3 regions of the Bradyrhizobium sp. T-12 genome follow, and region 3 is predicted to be linked to each of the others. Evidence: predicted binding sites of a transcription regulator. Region 3 holds the regulator's gene; each other region holds the start of a gene.

The links. Region 3 encodes LexA, which represses DNA repair genes until DNA is damaged. Its sites were predicted from a motif close to TGTTCNNNNTGTGTTCNG; they were not measured.
Region 1: AC0WRY_RS05820 (ribonuclease T2 family protein) is a predicted target of LexA. The motif match lies at 1,437-1,454, and genes of this name have one in related genera.
Region 2: uvrA (excinuclease ABC subunit UvrA) is a predicted target of LexA. The motif match lies at 1,115-1,132, and genes of this name have one in related genera.

What each region holds. Positions count from the first base shown of each region.
Region 1 is NZ_CM177756.1:1,213,446-1,215,710, reverse strand. Features, by position in the region: gene AC0WRY_RS05835 (DUF3617 domain-containing protein) at 1-387, opposite strand, end outside; gene AC0WRY_RS05830 (hypothetical protein) at 433-732, opposite strand; gene AC0WRY_RS05825 (hypothetical protein) at 918-1,379, shown strand; gene AC0WRY_RS05820 (ribonuclease T2 family protein) at 1,500-2,204, shown strand.
Region 2 is NZ_CM177756.1:3,557,642-3,559,906, reverse strand. Features, by position in the region: gene AC0WRY_RS16700 (outer membrane protein) at 233-925, shown strand; gene uvrA (excinuclease ABC subunit UvrA) at 1,228-2,265, shown strand, end outside.
Region 3 is NZ_CM177756.1:3,445,419-3,447,683, reverse strand. Features, by position in the region: gene AC0WRY_RS16155 (molybdopterin molybdotransferase MoeA) at 1-629, shown strand, start outside; gene lexA (transcriptional repressor LexA) at 805-1,506, shown strand; gene AC0WRY_RS16145 (hypothetical protein) at 2,014-2,265, shown strand, end outside.

The sequences.
Region 1 (2,265 bases), 2.2 Mb from region 3:
CGCGGCACCGGCGGCGCCGCCCTGCGCGTGCGAGGTGGTCTTCACCGTATAGGCCGAATTGAAATCGCCCGTGATCTCGGCATGCGAGGTCGTGCTGATGCCGGCGACGCTGCACTCGGAATCGCTGACATAGCCGGTCGCGGTCTTCTTGATCTCCTGCTTGGCGCAGACCTGCTTGGCCATCGGCGAGACGTTGTTGTTCATCTCCCTGTCGACGGTCTCGTCGGTGCAGTGCTGCATGGTCATCTCAGGCACCGGCCCGCCGGTGCGGACCATCTTCAATTCCCAGAGGCCGGCCTTGCGCACCGGCAGATCGTCGGCGCTGGCAATCCCCGCTGACACCACGAGACAAAGCGTCGAGCCGAGCAAAGCGAGTTTGCGCGTCATGCGAGAAGCTCCCGGCTTATTGGATTGCGGCGTTACGACAACGCCTCAGTAGAGCGTGCGGATCGGCTGCTCGGCGGCGCCATAGGGCACCCAGCGGCAGGAGAACGAGATGTAGCCGCCCTCATAGGCCTGCACGCTGAGGAACTTGACCACCTTGCGGTAGCGCGCGCAGTGATCGACCGCGACCTGACGTGCATCGACCTGGGTGGCCATCGAATAGGCAATGATCCCGCCGGTGTCATTGCCCTTGAACGGCGGCACGATGTCGGCGCGCGCCGACTGGCTCGCCGTCATACCCGAGACAACCAGGCTGGCGAGAAGACCCGCGGCCGCAATGATTCGCATTCCCGTCACTCCAATTGGCTGGCCCCCAGTTTACGGTGCCGGGATGGAAGTGGAAAGAACCGAAGCCCTGCCGACCACGATGTTGTGGTCAACTCCTGGCGAAGTGTTGCCGCGCTGCACTTGACCTCCCCCGGCCTTCACGGCACCGTCCGACCTTCGCAAGACCTTAGCTGTCCGGATTGACCATGCGCGCCCCCTCCCTGAAATCGCTCCGCTTTGCCGCTCTGCTCGGCCTCATGTTCGGGGCGGTGACGCTCGGCGAGGCCAGGGCCGCCAATCCGCTGGAGCTGAATTTTTGGCTGAGCGGACCCCGCTATGACGGCAACGTCGCCAATTGCGACTGGGCTCTGCCGAGGATCGAGCGCGAGTTCGCGGAGAAGGAATATACGTTCTGGAATTCTTCGCTGAAGATCACCGGCTTCTCCGCCGTGCACGAGACCGCGTACCGGCCCTGGCAGTCCGACAACATTCCGCGCCGCTATTGCAGCGGAGAGGCCATGCTCACCGACGGCAAGGTGCGCAAGGTGCACTTCTCGATCATCGAGGACGGCGGGTTCGCCAGCTACGGTAACGGCGTCGAATGGTGCGTGGTCGGGGTCGACCGCAACTGGGCCTATAATCCGGCCTGCCGCGCCGCCAGGCCTTGAGCTCGAGGCGCCCTGATTCGGGCGCTGTCAGCCGCCAAATGGCGGCCGCCTGAATTTTGTTCTTGAAATGTTCTTTTCGCCTGCTAGGCTTCCTGCACAGTCTAGTTGAGGGGCGTTGCCATGTTTCATTCCAGATTGCATTCCTTCTCCCGCCTCGTGATCTCGCTGGCCCTTTCCCTGATCCTTGCGGCTAGCCTCGCCTCGTTCGCCGGCGACGCAAAGGCCCAGGACAAGCGGCAGAACGCGCCCGGCGAGTTCGATTTCTATGTGCTGTCGCTGTCATGGTCGCCCTCGTTCTGCGAGGAGGCGGCCGAGCGTGGCGGCCGCTCCCAGATCCAGTGCGGCGGACGGCCCTACGCCTTCGTGGTGCATGGGCTGTGGCCGCAATATGAGAACGGCTTCCCGGAATATTGCCAGCGGCCGGCGCCGCGGCTGAACCGCAACATCGTCTCCTCGATGCTCGACCTGATGCCGGCGCCGGGGCTGATCTTCAACGAATGGGACAAGCACGGCACCTGCTCGGGCCTCGAGGGCCGCAGCTATTTCGAGACGATCCGCAAAGCGCGTGCCGCGATCAAGATTCCGGCCGAATATCTCGATCTGTCGCAGGCCAAGTCCGTGGCGCCGGCAGAGGTCGAGGAGGCCTTCATCAAGGCCAATCCGGGCTTGAGCAATGCCGCCGTCTCGGTCACCTGCAACCGCACCCGGCTCTCCGAGGTCCGCATCTGCCTCAGCAAGGACCTGCAATTCCGCGCCTGCGAGGAAGCCGACCGCCGCGCCTGCCGCCGCGAGCAGGTGACGATGCCGCCGATCAGGGGCGGTTGAGGCCGAGGCTCGCGCAAGAAACCGGGCCCCCGGCTCGGCGGCGCAGCGTTACACGCTGCAC
Region 2 (2,265 bases), 110 kb from region 3:
ATCTGATATACTTGAATGATTTAACGATCCAGATCGCGCCCTCCTCTGCAGGCGGGGCGCGAATCAGGGGTTAAATAAGTCAGTAACCATCACCTTTCCGACCACTGTGGCTTTTCGGATACACAACTTGCGGCTTCAGTGGTGTAAGCACGGCATCAGTTGGGCCGTTGAGTCCGCTGCCCTTCCGTCCGCGGAAGGCAACAACAGAAACTGGGACTGGGATTAGTTGAAAATGAAAAAGGTTTTGTTGGCTTCGGCCTGTTTGTTCGCTCTGGCGGCCCCCGCTTCGGCTGCTGATCTCGCGGCGCGCCCCTACACCAAGGCTCCGGTCGCTCCGATGGCTTCGGTCTACAACTGGACCGGCTTCTATCTCGGTGTCGTCGGTGGCGGCGCTTGGGAAAACGCTTCGGGCGACCCGAAGATGAAGGGCGGCTTCGTCGGCGGCACCGCCGGCTACAACTGGCAGACCGGCAACGTCGTGTTCGGCCTCGAGGCCGATGCTGCGTGGGCTGACGTCAGCGCGTCGGTCTCCGGTCCGGTCCTCGTCCCCGGCTTCGGTGTTGCCACGGCGACCCTGAGCTCGAAGACGGATGCGATGGGCACCGTTCGCGGCCGTATCGGCTGGGCCGTCAACAACGTGCTGTTCTACGGCACGGGTGGCTATGCCTGGATCGACAACAAGCTGAGCGCCAGCGCTCTCGGCGTGACCATCTCCGACAGCAAGTTCCACTCCGGCTGGACCGTCGGTGCGGGCGTCGAAGCGTTCTTCGCTCCGAACTGGACCGTCAAGGGCGAGTACCTCTATCGCAGCCTCGGCGGCGAGACCTACTTCTCGGGCGCCCTGCCCACCGGCACGCTCAACTTCCACACCGTGCAGGTCGGCGTGAACTATCACTTCGGCGCCCCGGTCGTCGCCAAGTACTGAGCTTCGACTTAAACGCTACCCGCGTTACGAAAGGCCGGCCTTGCGCCGGCCTTTTTGTTTGCCCTTGCTCGTTGTTTGCCCGCTCGTTCGCCTGCCGCGTTCTACAGTTCCGCGCCCGCCTGCTGCCAGATGCCGCCAGCGCGCCAACATTCCGTTGACGATTCGCAACTCCCTCTGGAAATCCGCGCGCGTTCTTCCTACGTTCGCTGATAACCCCATCGGCGCCGATCCCGGTTCCGGGCGAAGCGCGCCTTCATCATTGGCGCGATCGCGCGTCTTTGGATTCCTTGAGGACCAGCGGGATGGATGAAGTGATCAAGGCGAAGCGCCAACAACAGAACGCGGGCTCAAGCCTGCGCGCAATTACGATCCGTGGCGCGCGCGAGCACAACCTCAAGAACATCGACGTCGAGATTCCCCGCGACAAGCTGGTGGTGTTCACCGGCCTCTCCGGCTCCGGCAAATCCTCACTCGCCTTCGACACCATCTACGCCGAGGGCCAGCGCCGCTACGTCGAATCGCTCTCGGCCTATGCGCGTCAATTCCTGGAGATGATGCAGAAGCCCGACGTCGACCAGATCGACGGCCTGTCGCCCGCGATCTCGATCGAGCAGAAGACGACATCGAAGAACCCGCGCTCGACCGTCGGCACCGTCACCGAGATCTACGACTATATGCGCCTGCTGTGGGCGCGCGTCGGCGTGCCCTATTCGCCGGCCACCGGTCTGCCGATCGAGAGCCAGACCGTCTCGCAGATGGTCGACCGCGTGCTGGCGCTGCCCGAGGGCACCCGCCTCTATCTGCTCGCGCCCGTCGTGCGCGGCCGCAAGGGCGAGTACCGCAAGGAGCTCGCCGAATGGCTCAAGAAGGGCTTTCAACGCGTCAAGATCGACGGCACCTTCCATGAGCTTGCGGAAGCGCCGACGCTGGACAAGAAATTCCCGCACGACATCGACGTCGTCGTCGACCGCATCGTGGTGCGCGCCGACATCGGCCAGCGCCTCGCCGAGAGCTTTGAGACCGCGCTGAAGCTCGCCGAGGGCCTTGCCGTCGTCGAGTTCGCCGACGCCCCCACGGCGGCTCCCACCGAGGAGAAAAAGAAGACCGCCAAGATCCACGACAAGAGCGGGCCCGAGCGCATGCTCTTCTCGGAAAAGTTCGCCTGCCCGGTCTCGGGCTTCACGATTCCAGAGGTCGAGCCCAGACTGTTCTCCTTCAACAATCCCTATGGCGCCTGCCCGGCCTGCGGCGGCCTCGGCGTCGAGCAGCATGTCGACGAGGACCTCGTCATTCCCGACAAGGAGCTCGCCATCGGCAAGGGCGCGATCGCACCATGGGCC
Region 3 (2,265 bases):
GCCAGATCGTCTACTCCAACGGCTACGCCCTGCACGCGCTCGCCCGCAGCGAGGGCGCCGAGACCGTCGACCTCGGCGTCGCCGCCGACACGCTGGAGGCCACCACATCAGGCATCCGCCGCGCCCGCGAGAGCGGTGCCGATATCCTGATCACGACCGGCGGCGCGTCGGTCGGCGACCACGACCTGGTCCAGCAGGCACTCAGGGACGAAGGCATCGCGATGGCGTTCTGGAAGATCGCCATGCGGCCGGGCAAGCCGATGATGCACGGGCGGCTCGGCGCCATGCGCGTGATCGGCCTGCCCGGCAATCCCGTGTCGTCCTATGTGTGCGCCTTCCTGTTCATGGTGCCGCTGATTCGCGCCTTGTCGGGCCGCTCGGTGATTCATCATCGTCGCGAACGCGCCGTGCTCGCCTGCGATCTCGGTGCCAACGACCAGCGCGAGGATTACTTGCGCGCGCGCCTCGAGCTGCGCGACGACGGCACGCCGGTCGCGCTTCCCGTCAGCCATCAGGATTCCTCTCTGCTTGCGAATCTTGCTGCGGCACAGGTACTTCTCGTGCGCCCACCGTTCGCACCCAAGGCCGAGGCCGGCAGCCCCTGCGAGGTGCTGCGGCTCCCCGTCTGAGTGCACGGCCACACGCATTCCGCGAACCGCGCTTCGTTCACGGTAAATTAAGCAGTTGCGGAACATGTATCGAACATATAGTGTCCGTTCATGATTTGTTTCGAGGATGTAGCGGCTTATCGCTGAACTCATCGTCTCGGAATCGAACGACATCAACCGGGGGACTTTGGTCGAGATGTTAACGCGCAAACAATACGAGCTTCTGCGGTTCATCAGCGAGCGTTTGAAGGAAAGCGGCGTGCCGCCCTCCTTCGACGAGATGAAGGATGCGCTCGACCTGCGCTCGAAGTCGGGCATCCACCGCCTGATCACCGCGCTCGAGGAGCGCGGCTTCATTCGCCGGCTGCCCAACCGCGCCCGCGCCATCGAAGTGATCAAGCTGCCGGAGCTCCAGGCTGCCGCCGGCGCCCGGCGCGGCTTCACGCCAAGCGTCATCGAGGGCAATCTCGGCAAGATCCGCGCGAGCTCCAGCCCGCCCGTGGACGAGGGCGAGCGGCCCGTTGCGGTGCCCGTGATGGGCCGGATCGCGGCCGGCACGCCGATCGAGGCATTGCAGACCCGCAGCCACACCATCAGCGTGCCGCCCGACATGCTCGGCTCGGGCGAGCATTACGCTCTCGAGGTGCGCGGTGATTCCATGGTCGAGGCCGGTATCCTGGACGGCGACATGGCGCTGATCCAGCGCAACGAGAGCGCCGACACCGGCGACATCGTGGTGGCGCTGATCGACGACGAGGAGGCTACGCTCAAGCGCTTCCGCCGCCGCGGCGCGTCGATCGCGCTCGAGCCTGCCAATGCCGCCTATGAGGTGCGTATCCTGCCGCCGAACCGGGTGAAGATTCAGGGCAAGCTGATTGGGCTTTACCGGAAGTACTGAGTCCGGAAGGACTCAGTCCGAAAGTAGTTTTGGCGCCTGCGTGCGCCTTCGGTCGGCGTCGCCGATCTGAGATTGGAGCGGATGAATGTCCGCTCCGGCTGGATGATCATTCTGGTTCTGCACAGATTATCCGGCCCCTCCTCCACGGCCATCTTCGGCGGACCGCAGCAACATCGCGTCACGGCGTTTCGCGTTCGGAAGACCAGATCGTTTGGGCAGCGGTCGGGGCACGGGGCCGTTGCCGCGCCATCGCATTGCCATGTCCGCAACACCCAATTGCGCAGCGCCGCGATCGCGCCGGCAATGCGAAGTGTCGTGACAGGCGCCGGCGTAATGCACCGCAGCCAGCTTTGTTCCTGGCGAATTCGGGAAAGTTAAAGTGATCGCGGGGTGCGGATCCCAGCCGCAGATTTGCCTACAACCAAGCACAACGTTGGTGTTTAAACTCTGACAGAGGCCTGTGCCTCCGAGAGGCGCGGGTCGCTATCTTCACATGAGGAGCACCCGATGTGTGACTATAGCCTGCATGCCGTCGCGACGCGCCCCGCAGAAGTCGGCGAGACCATCGTCACGACAACCTTCCGCGGCACCTCGACGCGCGGCTTCGCCTCCGAAGCCGACCTCTCCGTTGCGGTCTGCCTGCTGCCGGGAACGGAGCTCGCCTTCGCAGACAACGTCCGTTACGACAACCGCTGGATCTGGACGCGCACCGTCAACTCCCGCGTCGGCAAGTTCGGCAAGATCGATCCGCACATTCCC